DNA from 4 places in the Devosia sp. BK genome. Region 4 is predicted to be linked to each of the others. Evidence: predicted binding sites of a transcription regulator. Region 4 holds the regulator's gene; each other region holds the start of a gene.
The links. Region 4 encodes LexA, which represses DNA repair genes until DNA is damaged. Its sites were predicted from a motif close to TGTTCNNNNTGTGTTCNG; they were not measured.

Region 1: the regulator LexA is predicted to act here: its motif matches at 1,026-1,043, upstream of recA (recombinase RecA).
Region 2: the regulator LexA is predicted to act here: its motif matches at 2,084-2,101, upstream of ruvC (crossover junction endodeoxyribonuclease RuvC).
Region 3: the regulator LexA is predicted to act here: its motif matches at 1,332-1,349, upstream of DevBK_RS10175 (PA0069 family radical SAM protein).

What each region holds. Positions count from the first base shown of each region.
Region 1 covers NZ_JAIMBX010000001.1:845,327-848,407, reverse strand. The annotation lists gene recA (recombinase RecA) at 1-943, opposite strand, end outside; gene araD1 (AraD1 family protein) at 1,220-2,215, shown strand; gene DevBK_RS04045 (aldo/keto reductase) at 2,348-3,081, shown strand, end outside.
Region 2 covers NZ_JAIMBX010000003.1:216,217-219,297, forward strand. The annotation lists gene DevBK_RS16640 (AAA family ATPase) at 1-422, shown strand, start outside; gene DevBK_RS16645 (GGDEF domain-containing protein) at 406-1,188, opposite strand; gene DevBK_RS16650 (GGDEF domain-containing protein) at 1,231-1,977, opposite strand; gene ruvC (crossover junction endodeoxyribonuclease RuvC) at 2,144-2,650, shown strand; gene ruvA (Holliday junction branch migration protein RuvA) at 2,647-3,081, shown strand, end outside.
Region 3 covers NZ_JAIMBX010000001.1:2,093,510-2,096,590, forward strand. The annotation lists gene DevBK_RS10170 (MDR family MFS transporter) at 1-1,065, opposite strand, end outside; gene DevBK_RS10175 (PA0069 family radical SAM protein) at 1,419-2,567, shown strand; gene DevBK_RS10180 (HAD-IA family hydrolase) at 2,670-3,081, opposite strand, start outside.
Region 4 covers NZ_JAIMBX010000001.1:952,001-955,081, reverse strand. The annotation lists gene DevBK_RS04620 (hypothetical protein) at 1-888, shown strand, start outside; gene DevBK_RS04615 (HIT family protein) at 898-1,317, shown strand; gene lexA (transcriptional repressor LexA) at 1,461-2,174, shown strand; gene DevBK_RS04605 (nuclear transport factor 2 family protein) at 2,174-2,554, shown strand.

The DNA.
Region 1 (3,081 bases), 110 kb from region 4:
CGTTTTCACGGCCTTGCCCCAGGCGCTGGCTATCCCAGGAGAACCAGGCACCAGATTTGTCGACGATGCCGGACTTGACGCCGAGATCGAGCAATTCGCCAGTCTTGGAAATGCCTTCGCCATACATGATGTCGAATTCGACCTGACGGAACGGCGGAGCAAGCTTGTTCTTGACCACCTTGACGCGGGTCTGGTTGCCAACGATCTCTTCGCGATCCTTGAGCGCGCCGATGCGGCGGATATCGAGACGAACCGAAGCATAGAATTTCAGCGCATTGCCGCCCGTGGTCGTTTCGGGCGAGCCGTACATCACGCCGATCTTCATGCGGATCTGATTGATGAAGATGACGAGGCACTTGGACTTCGAAATAGACGAGGTCAGCTTGCGCATGGCCTGGCTCATCAGGCGGGCCTGAAGGCCTGGAAGCGCATCACCCATTTCGCCTTCGAGTTCGGCGCGCGGGGTGAGCGCTGCAACCGAGTCGACGACGAGAACGTCGATAGCACCGGACCGGACCAGCGTGTCGGTGATTTCGAGCGCCTGTTCGCCGGCATCCGGCTGGGAAATCAACAGGTCATCGACATTGACGCCGAGCTTACGCGCATAGACCGGATCGAGCGCATGTTCCGCGTCGACAAAGGCGCAGATGCCCCCTTTGCGCTGCGCTTCGGCAATGACATGCAAAGCCAGCGTCGTCTTGCCCGAGCTTTCCGGCCCGAAGATTTCGACGATACGGCCCTTGGGCAATCCGCCAATACCAAGCGCGATATCGAGACCGAGCGAGCCGGTCGAGATCGATTCCACTTCGATTGCGGAATTTTCGCCCAGGCGCATGATCGAGCCCTTGCCGAAATTCCGCTCGATCTGGCTCAGCGCTGCCGCAAGAGCCTTGTCCTTATCCATCGATCCACCCTCAACAACGCGAAGCGGCGAGCTAGCCATGATTTCTCTCCTTATTTCACGCTCTCGAGGACCACGCAACGCGCTGGGTCGAGAGATCAATGTCCACAAATCGTGCTGTATTTGTTCTCATTATGTTTCGGTACTGTCAAGGCACAAAAAGAGAACATTTAGATTGACCGATGCGACCTCGTGTGATGATTCTACGGATGATTGGGACCGCGAGTCTCAAAAGTATGATTTTTGACTAGACAGGCTGCGACTGGTTGCGCTTTATGCCTGCCAAGCTGCCGAAGGCCCCAGGAGGCAAGGAAAGTCATGCACCTTATCCAGTATTTCGATGACAATGGCACCCGCGCCGTGGGCGTGACGCGCGACGGAGCGACTCGCAAGGTCGAGGGCGTCAGCAGTGTCTATGAACTGGCTCAGGCAGCCCTGGCGGGCCTTGGCGGTCTATCGGCCGCGATCGATGCGCGTGGTCTTGGTGTCACTGTAGATAAGGCCGCCCTTTTGGCCGAGGGCCGGTTGCTGGCTCCTATCGATCACCCCGACGCGACGCATATGCATGTAACTGGTACTGGCCTGACCCATCTCGGATCGGCCGCAACGCGCGACGCCATGCACAAGAGCAATGGTGAAAAGCCGGCGGGCGAATTGACCGACAGCATGAAAATGTTCCGCATGGGGCTGGAAAACGGCAAGCCAACTGGCGGCGAAAAGGGTGTGCAGCCTGAATGGTTCTATAAGGGCAATGGCCATATCGTTTCCAATCCAGGCCATCCCATCCCCTCGCCGTCCTTTGCGCTCGACGCAGGCGAAGAGCCGGAGATCGCCGGCATTTACCTGATCGATGCCAATGGTCAGCCACGCCGCCTCGGCTTTGCATTGGCCAACGAATTTTCCGACCACGTGACCGAGCGGATCAACTATCTCTATCTGGCGCATTCCAAACTGCGCGCCTGCTCTTTTGGCCCGGAATTGCGGGTCGGCGATCTGCCCAATCATATCGAAGGGATGTCGCGCATCCGTCGCGACGGCGAAGTGCTCTGGGAAAAGCCGTTCCTCTCCGGCGAGGACAATATGAGCCACACCATCGCCAACCTCGAATATCACCACTTCAAATATGGCCTCTTCCGTGAGCCAGGCGATGTGCATGTCCATATGTTCGGGACGGCGACGCTGAGCTTTGCGGATGGCATCTCGACCAAGGAAAACGACATCTTCGAAATCGAGGAGAGCCAGTTCGGCTTGCCGTTGCGCAATCCGGTGCGTCTCGAGCAGGAAAAGCCAGTGCTGATCAGCGGGCTCTACTGAGCGTCTCGCAAGACTGACATCGGGCCTCTCGCTGAAAAGCGAGGGGCCCTTTTTGTTTGTCTGAGGGGGCTGCACTTTACTCGCCGCAACTAACATGTCAGTTGTTTTGAAGGGAGTTAAGGGAGGTTTATAGTGACCAGCAGGTTCGACACGCGGCGCGTGGGCGAGACGGCGCTCGAGGTGACGACACTGGGGCTTGGCTGCGCCTCGCTGGCCGGGATTTTCTCGCGCGTGCCGGCAGACCAGGGCCGTGCCACGGTGCAACATGCGCTCGACAGGGGCATCACCTATGTCGATACCGCGCCCCAATATGGCCTGGGGCGATCGGAGCATCTCGTCGGCGACGTGCTGCGCGAAGCAGCGGTGCGGCCTGTGGTGTCGACCAAGGTCGGGCGGTTGCTCAAGCCGGTTTCGCCGGAACGGCAGGACAAGGGCAATTGGGTCGATCCCCTACCCTTCGATCAGCAGTATGATTATAGCTACGATGGCGTCATGCGCTCGTTCGAAGATAGCCTACAGAGGCTGGGGCTCGACCGGGTTGACATCGTCTATGTCCACGATATCGGCGCGGCGACGCATGGGGTTGAGGGCAACAAACCCCTCTGGGCGCAATTGGCGGGCGGCGGATACAAGGCGCTGCGCGAGCTGCGCGATAGCGGAGTGATCAAGGCGATTGGGCTCGGGGTTAACGAGTGGCCGGTGTTGATGGACGCCTTTGCCCTTGGAGATTGGGACGTGTTCCTGCTGGCTGGGCGCTATACGCTCCTGGAACAGACTTCGCTGGAGCCATTCCTCTCGACCTGTATCGCGCGCAAGGCGTCAGTCGTCGTCGGCGGACCGTTCAATTCCGGCATTCTGGTTGGCGG
Region 2 (3,081 bases), on a different contig from region 4:
AATTCAAATCACCCGAATTCATCAAGGCGGTCGAAGACGTGGAAGCCATTGCATACGGTCTCGTCCGGAAGCTGCCTGCCAATGTGCCCGTAGTGATGACGACCGTTCTGGCCGGTCGCAGCGAGTGGGGCGATGCCGAATGGGAGCGGCTTCTCGCGCTCGGTCGCGAACGGCCACCATTCTGCATGGTGAATCTCAGTTGCACGCTCGACGAAAACATCCGCCGCATCCAGTCCGATGGTCGCGGCGCCAAGCGCAAACCGCGCGATGCTGAAATGGCGCGGCGTAATCAGAGCGAGGCCAAGCCGCTTCTTGGCAGTGACGTCGAGCTTTTTTTGGCGCTCGATGTCACCACCCTCGATCCAGCCGAAGCGGCAACACAAATTGCTGACTGGCTAAAAGGCGTCAGGCCGACTGCCTGAGATCGATTGGCGGGCTGTCATAGGCGTGCATGACGACGGCGCGATTGCGGCCGGAATGCTTGGCGCCATAGAGCCGCTGGTCGGCAATGCGGAAAAGATCGGTGAAACTCGCGGCACCGGCGAACACCGCTCCGCCGATGCTGACCGTCAACACATGCGGCTTGCCGCGCGGCGCAAAGTGAGCGAGTTGCACGCCGCGCCGGATGCGCTCGGCCATGCTCTCGGTTTCCTTTTGATCAAGGCCGGGGAGATAGACGCCGAATTCCTCCCCGCCCATGCGGCCAATGAGATCGCCAGGCTTAAGCACCGAACGGATAGCGCGCGAGAGAATGGCCAGGGCTTCATCGCCCGCGTCATGACCGTGGAGGTCGTTGATCGCCTTGAAATTATCGGCGTCGATGATGAGCAGGGCGCCAGCTAGAGGACCTTCGGCTTCGAGAAGCTGGGTTTCGACCTTGGCAGTGAAAGCCCCCCGATTGAGGCAAGAGGTCAGGCTATCGGTGCGGGCAACAAGGCCCAGCCGCCGGTTGATGACGGCCAGTGTTCGCAAGCGAAGCGAGAGATAAAGGAAAAGCGGCACGCCCAGCATGATGGGCAAAACGATGCCCGCCGTTATGCCGCGCCGTAGCGCTTCGTCGCCCATGTTGGAAAACACCACGGCATTATAGGTCACCGAGACGATAACGCAGGCCAGCGGGCCGAAGATCGTCCACTTGGCGATGCTCGACCAGCTATGCATGGAATGGACCGTGCGCGGTGACAACATGCTGGCAACCTTTTACTCGAAAGAGAGGAGGGGCGGCGTTAGTCAGGCAGCTTGCGGCAGGGCGACGCGATCGCGTCCCCACTGTTTGGCTTGGTAGAGAAACTGGTCGGCTTCGCGATAGAGGTCGCGAAAGCTCGTGGATTTGGCGTGGCTGCTGCCGCCGATGCTGACCGAAATCGGACAGGGCGTGCCATCGGGCATGAAGACGATATCGGCCATGGCTGCGCGGATGCGTCCGGCAACGACAGCTGCTGCATCGAGCCCCATTCGTGGCAGATAGACCCCGAACTCTTCGCCGCCGAGACGCCCTGCAATACCATCGCTGCCCGTTGCGGTGGCGAGCACTCCGGCAATCTCGATCAGCGCCTCGTCGCCTTTGTCATGGCCGAAGCGGTCGTTGATGGATTTGAAATGATCGACATCGAGGACCAGTAGCGTACCGGCGCCCTTCGATGACCCGCATTGCCGTTCGACCTTGAGGGTGAAAGCCCGGCGATTGAAAAGTCCCGTCAGCCCATCGACGCTCGCAAGGCGCATCAACTGGTCATTGGCAAAACGCAGCTTTTCGCCGCCGAGCGCAAAGATGAACGTCATCGGACCGCCGATGCAGATGGGCACGATGATGGCAATGAGGAGACCCGGCATGTTCACGCCGGCCGAAAACGTGCCCATGAACACGACGGTCGTGACGACGGACGCCGCGATCGATATGCCCAGAATGAGAAACGTCTTCCGGAAAATCCTCAGCCACGCTTGCCTTGGCAGCGTGGTCACCAGCCCCGTCATCATGCACAAATCGCCTCTGCGTCCCGCGAACAACCTAAGGCTCGGTTTGTGAATTCCCCGTTTCGTGTTTGGGTAAATTTTGAACTATCCACCTGATTGATGCGCTGGCAGTTTCTGTTTTGTTCACTTTGGACTTGGTAGGGTGCACGAAACTGCTAGAAGGGCATCCATGAGCAAATCCGTGCGAATCATCGGCATCGATCCAGGCCTCCGGCGCTGTGGCTGGGGCATTGTCGATGCGCTCGATAATCGCCTGAGCTTTGTTGCGGCCGGAACGGTCACTCCGCCGATCGACGGCATGCTCGCGGACCGCCTTGCCCTATTGGCGGCAGGGCTCAAGGAAGTCCTTGTTCAGTTTGACCCGATCGAAGCCGCCGTCGAAGAAACCTTCGTCAATGCTGGGCCGCGCTCGGCGCTGATCCTTGGCCAAGCGCGCGGTGTGGCGCTGGTGACACCAGCGCAGAGCGGGCTCTATGTTGCCGAATATGCCACCAACCTCGTCAAGAAGTCGGTGGTCGGCACAGGCCATGCCGACAAGAAGCAGGTGGAGCTGATGGTTCGGACCTTGCTGCCGACGGCGCAATTCAAGGGCGCTGACGCAGCCGACGCGCTCGCCGTCGCCATTTGCCACGCACATCACCGGGTGTCGGCCCGCCGCATGGGAGCTCTTTTATGATCGGCAAGCTCAAGGGGCTCGTTGACAGCTTTGGCGACGACTGGGTTCTTATTGATTGCGGCGGCGTGTGCTACGAAGTGCACTGCTCAACGCGCACGCTGCAATCCCTGCCGCGCGTCGGTGAATCTGCCGTGGTCTTCATCGAGACAATCCTCCGCGAAGACCTGATCCGGCTTTTCGGCTTCGCTTCGGAAGCGGAAAAATCTTGGTTTCTGCTGCTCACCACAGTGCAGGGCGTCGGCGCCCGCGTCGCGCTCGCCATCCTCTCGGTGCTGTCGCCATCAGAACTCTCGAGCGCCATCGCTTTGCAGGATAAGGCCATGGTCGGTCGCGCCAATGGTGTCGGCCCCAAACTCGCAGTGCGTATCGTCACCGAGCTCAGGGGCAAGGTCCCCGCTCTCGGCGGCATCGATGCGGGTACGCTCGGTCTC
Region 3 (3,081 bases), 1.1 Mb from region 4:
GGGCACCAGAAGCGGCCGCGGCCCCACCCGGTCATAAAGCCGGCCGACGACAGGCCCAAGCACACCCATGAGCAGGCCGCCCGGCAGCAGGATCATGCCCGTCTGCAGCGTATCGAGGCCAAGCACCTTCTGGGTATAGATCGGCAAGAGGATCGAGCTACCAAGCAGCGCCACCATCGCGATCGCCATGGTGATCAGCGCCAGCGTATAATTCCGGTGCTGGAGGGTCCGCAGATCGAGCAGCGCCTTGTCGTCATTCTGCAGGCCGAACTGACGCTGCACAAACAGCGCCATCGAAACGACACCCACGACAATCGGAACCCAGGCCGGGACCGCCGAGCCATGCTCTGCGCCTTCCCCGAGGCTCGAGAGCCCATAGACGATGCCGCCAAAGGCAAAGGCCGAGAGGATTACCGACAGGATATCTAGCGGCGCGAAGCGCGGCGTCGACACATTGCGGATACGGCTCGCCCCGATCACGAGCGCTAGGATCGCGATGGGCAGGGTGAAATAGAACATGAAGCGCCACTCGAAATGGGCAAGGATAAACCCGCCGATGGTCGGGCCGATGGCCGGCGCCACCGACATGACAATCGAGATATTACCCATGATTTTGCCGCGGCTTTCGGGCGGCACCAGCGTCATGACGGTCGTCATCAGCAGCGGCATCATGATGGCCGTACCAATGGCCTGCACCACGCGCCCGGCGATCAGCAGTTCGATCCCTGGCGACACGGCGCAAATAGCCGTACCCACGGCGAAGACGGTCATGGCGATCATATAGATCGGCCGCGTGTTCAGCCGCTGCAGCAGAAAGCCGGTGATCGGGATCACCACGGCCATCGTAAGAAGAAATGCCGTCGTCAGCCATTGCGCGGTGCTGGCGCTGATATCGAGATCGGTCATCAGGTGCGGAATGGCGACGCTCATGATGGTTTCGTTGAGAAACACCACGAAGGTCGACACCAGCAAAAGCGCGATCACCAGCCGATTGCGCGCGGCATTGTCCGGATGGTGCGGTGCGCTTTGCGGCAAGCCGTCGAAGCCAACAGTATCAGTTGTCATTTCCAAACCCTCTCTCAAGCGCGCGACATCCGTACGACGCTCCGCGTCTTTACGGTTCGACATCGCTCTTTTATTTTTTCTGCGACAGGGGATGTCAGCAGCCACAAATTGCTGGCCGATTGGAAGCATATTCAGGCCCGATCGTCTGGCCCCGATGCGCCACCCCTTAAACAGTTGCCCTTGATAGGATCTCCGCTTCAAAGCGTCCAGTCCGAGCGTCGCAACGCTGCAATGCGAAACAAAAAATGAGAACATAAGTAGAACTTTGTTCTTGTTGCGTTCCGTTCCGATTGCTAGATTCGGTCCTGTTCCCGGTTCGATTCCGAAGCGTCCCGGGATTAGGGAGATTTCTCATGGCCCTCTATCAGGCCCCGTCTTTCGAAGCCCTCGAACGCTTGAGCCAGAGCCGCGATGCGGACCTCGCTCGGCGCGAGCTGCTCAATTCCGATCGCATCCGTGGCCGCGGCGCCCAGACCAACCGGTCCGGCCGCTTCGAGACCCATGCGCGCGAGAATTTTGACGATGGCTGGGGTTCGGTCGAAACGCTGCCGACCTTCGAAACGGTCGAACATGCCGAGCGCGCCAAATCCATCATCACCAGCAATGACAGCCCCGATATCGGCTTCGAGCGCTCGATCAACGCCTATCGCGGCTGCGAGCACGGCTGTTCCTATTGCTATGCCCGCCCCACTCACGCCTATCTCGGCCATTCGGCGGGCGTCGATTTCGAGCGCGAGATCTACGTCAAGACCAATGCCGTCGAAGCCCTGCGCGCCGAACTATCGGCCAAATCCTATCGACCCAAACCCATCGCCATGGGCACCAATACCGATCCCTATCAGCCGGCTGAACGCAAGCATAAGCTGACCCGCTCCATCCTCGAGGTCATGCTCGAAACGCGCCATCCGGTGATGATCACCACCAAGTCGGCGCTGATCCTGCGCGATCTCGATCTCCTGACCGAACTGGCCAAGCTCGGCCTCGTGAAGGTCGCGATTTCGGTGACATCGATGGATCACAAGCTCAGCCGCAAGATGGAGCCGCGCGCGTCCTCGCCCGCCCGTCGCCTTGAAGCCATCCGGCTCCTCAGCGAAGCCGGCGTGCCCACCGCGATCTTTGCCTCACCGATGATCCCGGCGATCAACGACATGGAACTCGAACGCATTCTCGATGCCGGCAAGGCCCAGGGAGCGCTCAGCGCCTCAATGATCCTCCTTCGCCTTCCCGGCGAAGTCCGCGACGTGTTTCGCGAATGGCTCCTCCGCCACTTCCCCGATCGGGTCCGCCATGTTCTCTCGCTCGTCCGCGACACCCGCGGCGGGAAGGACTATGACTCCCGTTTCGGCACGCGCATGACCGGCGAAGGCCCCTACGCCACCCTCCTCCGCCAACGCTTCGAAAAAGCCCGCGAACGCTACGAACTCGACGCCAAACTCCCAAGCCTCCGCACCGACCTCTTCATCCAGCCCCAGCTGGAAAGCAAACAGATGAGTTTGTTTTAGCGGTTGGCAATGGCCCCTCTTATTCCTCTCCCCCTCGGGGAGAGGTGGCTCGGCCGAAGGCCGAGTCGGTGAGGGGGATTTCTCAGTGAGCTCCAAGGTCCACTAAGCTAAAACGCGACCTTTGACAAACTCCAGCAACGCCGCATCCCGATAATCCCGCGCCGCCAGCGTCGCACCGGCCTCGACCAATTGCGCCGGCTCAAGCCCCGTCGCCATGCCGATCGTCGCAATTCCCGCCGACGTCGCCGATTTCAGCCCCGTGCGCGAATCCTCGAACGCCACACAGTTCGCCGCTTCCGCCCCCAATATCCGCAGCCCTTCGAGATAAGGCAGAGGATGCGGCTTGCCGTGTTCCAGCTCGTCCGCGATCACCAGCCCCTTGAAGCGAGGCCGCGCGCCGATCGAATTCAACAACTGCTCGGCATTATCCCGCGGTGCATTGGTCACCGCCACCGCCGGCAAACCGATCGAATCCGCCCAATCGAGCAATTCGAACAGCCCATGCACTGGTTCG
Region 4 (3,081 bases):
ACCTCGATGGCCGCAATCGCGCTGTTCCTCCTGGCGCTGCCCTGGCAGCCCGTGGCCGTCGTTGCCGTCATCCGCACGGTCATGTTCGCCCTGACCCTTCGCGAGGAAGGGCTCGACTACAATCACATGTCGATGGACCGCGTGGGCGGCAAACAGGGCCTCTTGTGGGTAAACAACAATTACCACGCGATGCACCACGTCTATCCGCACAATTTCTTCTCGTCCTTTGCCAACACCTTTGATCTCCTGGTCGGCACCACCTGCCAGATTGCTGGCCGGCGCTTCCTCATCACCGGCGCAAGCGGCGCCTTCGGCTCGGCCATGGTCAAAGCACTCGAAAAGCGGGGCGGCATTGTCGAAACGGCAAAGTCCGGCGTCGATTTCACCGCCGGAAATTACGCCGCGATGGACGAAAAGCTCGCGCGCGCCGACGTTCTGATCCTTTCGCACGGCGCCAAAACGGACGATTGCTGGAACGCCAATTACGTCACGTTTCGCGACCTGATCGAGCGCTTCACCCTCATGGGCAAGGATAGGCTCCTCGCGCCGGAGGTCTGGGCGCTCGGCTCCGAGGTCGAATTTCACGGCGATATGGGCATGGATGAATTGCGCGATTATTCCAGTTCGAAGCGCGCCTTCGCTGCCCGCGCCCGCCACTATTATCGCTCCGACGACCTCATCTATCGCCACATTGTCCCCTCCTCCTTCACCTCCGCCATGGGCAAGGGCGCGATGTCGGCGGAAACGGCGGTCGGCATCGCTCTCTTCTTCATCACCCGCGGCTTCAAATATGTACCGGTGACCCTTACCGGCCTTGCCGTCCTCAATTTCTTCCGCTTCCGATATGCCAACAATGCCGGCGACGAAGCGCTCGCCGCTGCCGAATAATCCGAGGCTTTGATGACCTACGACCCAACCAATATCTTCGCCAAAATCCTCAAGGGCGAACTACCTTGCCACAAGGTCTACGAGGACGACACGGCCCTCGTCATGCTCGACATTTTTCCGCAGTCCAAGGGTCACACCCTCGTAATTCCCAAGGCCCCATCGCGTAACCTTCTCGATGCCGATCCCGCGGCCCTTTCGGCGGTGATGCCGCTCGTCCAACGCGTCGCCAAGGCCCTGCAGACTGTAACGAAAGCCGACGGCATCCGCCTCGCCCAGTTCAACGAGGCCCCGGCTGGCCAGACCGTCTTTCATCTCCATTTCCATCTGATCCCTGCCTACGAGGGCACCGCCCTCGGCGCCCATGCCAGCGGCCGTGCTGACGACGCCGAACTCGCCCAACTGGCGAAAGACCTCGCCGCCGTGCTCTAGTCTTGCCGCTGACGCGACGTCTTCCGGCGAAAGCGAGAATCTCTACTGCGCCTCTATTTGGCAAAGATGGGAGACTCTTGCGGAACATAGACGGAACACATATAGTCGTTCCGTATCCGTTCCGATTCTAGGGCTCACCGGCGATGCTGACGCGCAAACAACACGAATTGCTGATGTTCATCCACGAACGGATGAAGGAAAGCGGCATTCCCCCATCCTTCGACGAAATGAAGGATGCGCTGGATTTAGCGTCGAAGTCAGGCATCCATCGGTTGATCACTGCGCTCGAAGAGCGTGGCTTCATCCGCCGCCTGCCCAACCGGGCGAGAGCCCTCGAGGTCGTCAAGCTGCCGGATTCCATGAACCCATCCCTCGGCGGGCGCAAAGCCAAGTTTGAACCGTCGGTTATCGAAGGCAGCCTCGGAAAAGTTAGCGCGCCCCAGCCACGCGGTATCGCCGCCGAGGATTATGCCCGACCGATCTCCATTCCCGTCATGGGGCGCATCGCTGCCGGTACGCCCATCGAGGCGATCCAGACTCATTCCCACACCATTCAGGTCCCGCCTGAAATGCTTGGCGCGGGCGAACACTATGCGTTGGAAGTCCGCGGCGACTCCATGATCGACGCCGGCATTTTCGATGGCGACACGGTCGTTATCAAAAAACAGGATCAGGCCAGCACTGGAGAAATCATCGTCGCCTTGGTCGATGACGAAGAGGCCACCCTCAAACGCCTCCGGCGCAAGGGCAACACTATCGCACTCGAAGCTGCCAACCCGGCCTACGAGACCCGCATCTTCCCGCCGGATCGCGTGAAAGTTCAAGGCCGCCTCGTCGGCCTCCTCCGCAAATACTAATGCCCGGCGCCGCCACACCCAAAACGGTGATGGCGGCTTATGCCGACCTGATCAACCATCACGACTTTTCATTGCTGGTCCCGCTGATCGATTCCGATGCAGTCTTCTGGTTCAGTTCAGGCAGTTTCACCGGCATCGATGCCATTCGCAGTGCCTTCGAACGAACATGGCAGCGTCTTGAGAACGAGACGTACTGGCTTGAAGACCTCACCTGGATCGCGGACGGCGACACGGCAGCGAGCTGCACCTATCGGTTCTGTTGGCGCGCTGTGGTCGATGGCAAAGACGCCGAAGGATCAGGACGAGGCACCACGGTGCTCGCCAAGCGCGGTGATGCTTGGCGCATCATCCACGAACATCTAAGCTCTTATCCGGATTGAGCGTGACATTCTTTAGTCTCGATCGCGTTTCTACGCCGAGTGCGATTAGCCTGCAGCAGCGGATTTCATATCTCAGCGGTGAAAAGGGCTGTCACTTAGGCAAACTCGATGCGTCCCTCCTCCTACTAATGGCTTCGATCCGGCCGCAGGCAAAATTGCGCCAGTGGCGCAACTTCAGGAGAGAGGGCCATGAGGGCTATGCCCGAATGGCAAGCTAGGTGGGGTAAACCCCAAAACCCCAAAATACTTATCCATCTTCTCCCCGCTCCCCAAAACCTCGCCCATACTCTCCCCATTCCGCCAGTCACACGGCTCCCACGCAGGGTCGGGCGGAATGGCCGGTGGATGGGGGCGCCTATCCGGGCGGGGAGTTGAAATACGGCAGCCGCGACCGAAATAACGTTCGCGCCTGATCCCGGACCTGCTGCAAACTCCGGATCCTGTGACCGGCGGCCTTTGGCTCCCAATGTCTAAACAGGTAGAGCCAATGGCCGCCCGTCACCGTGAAAAACCGTCAGCCAAAAAAA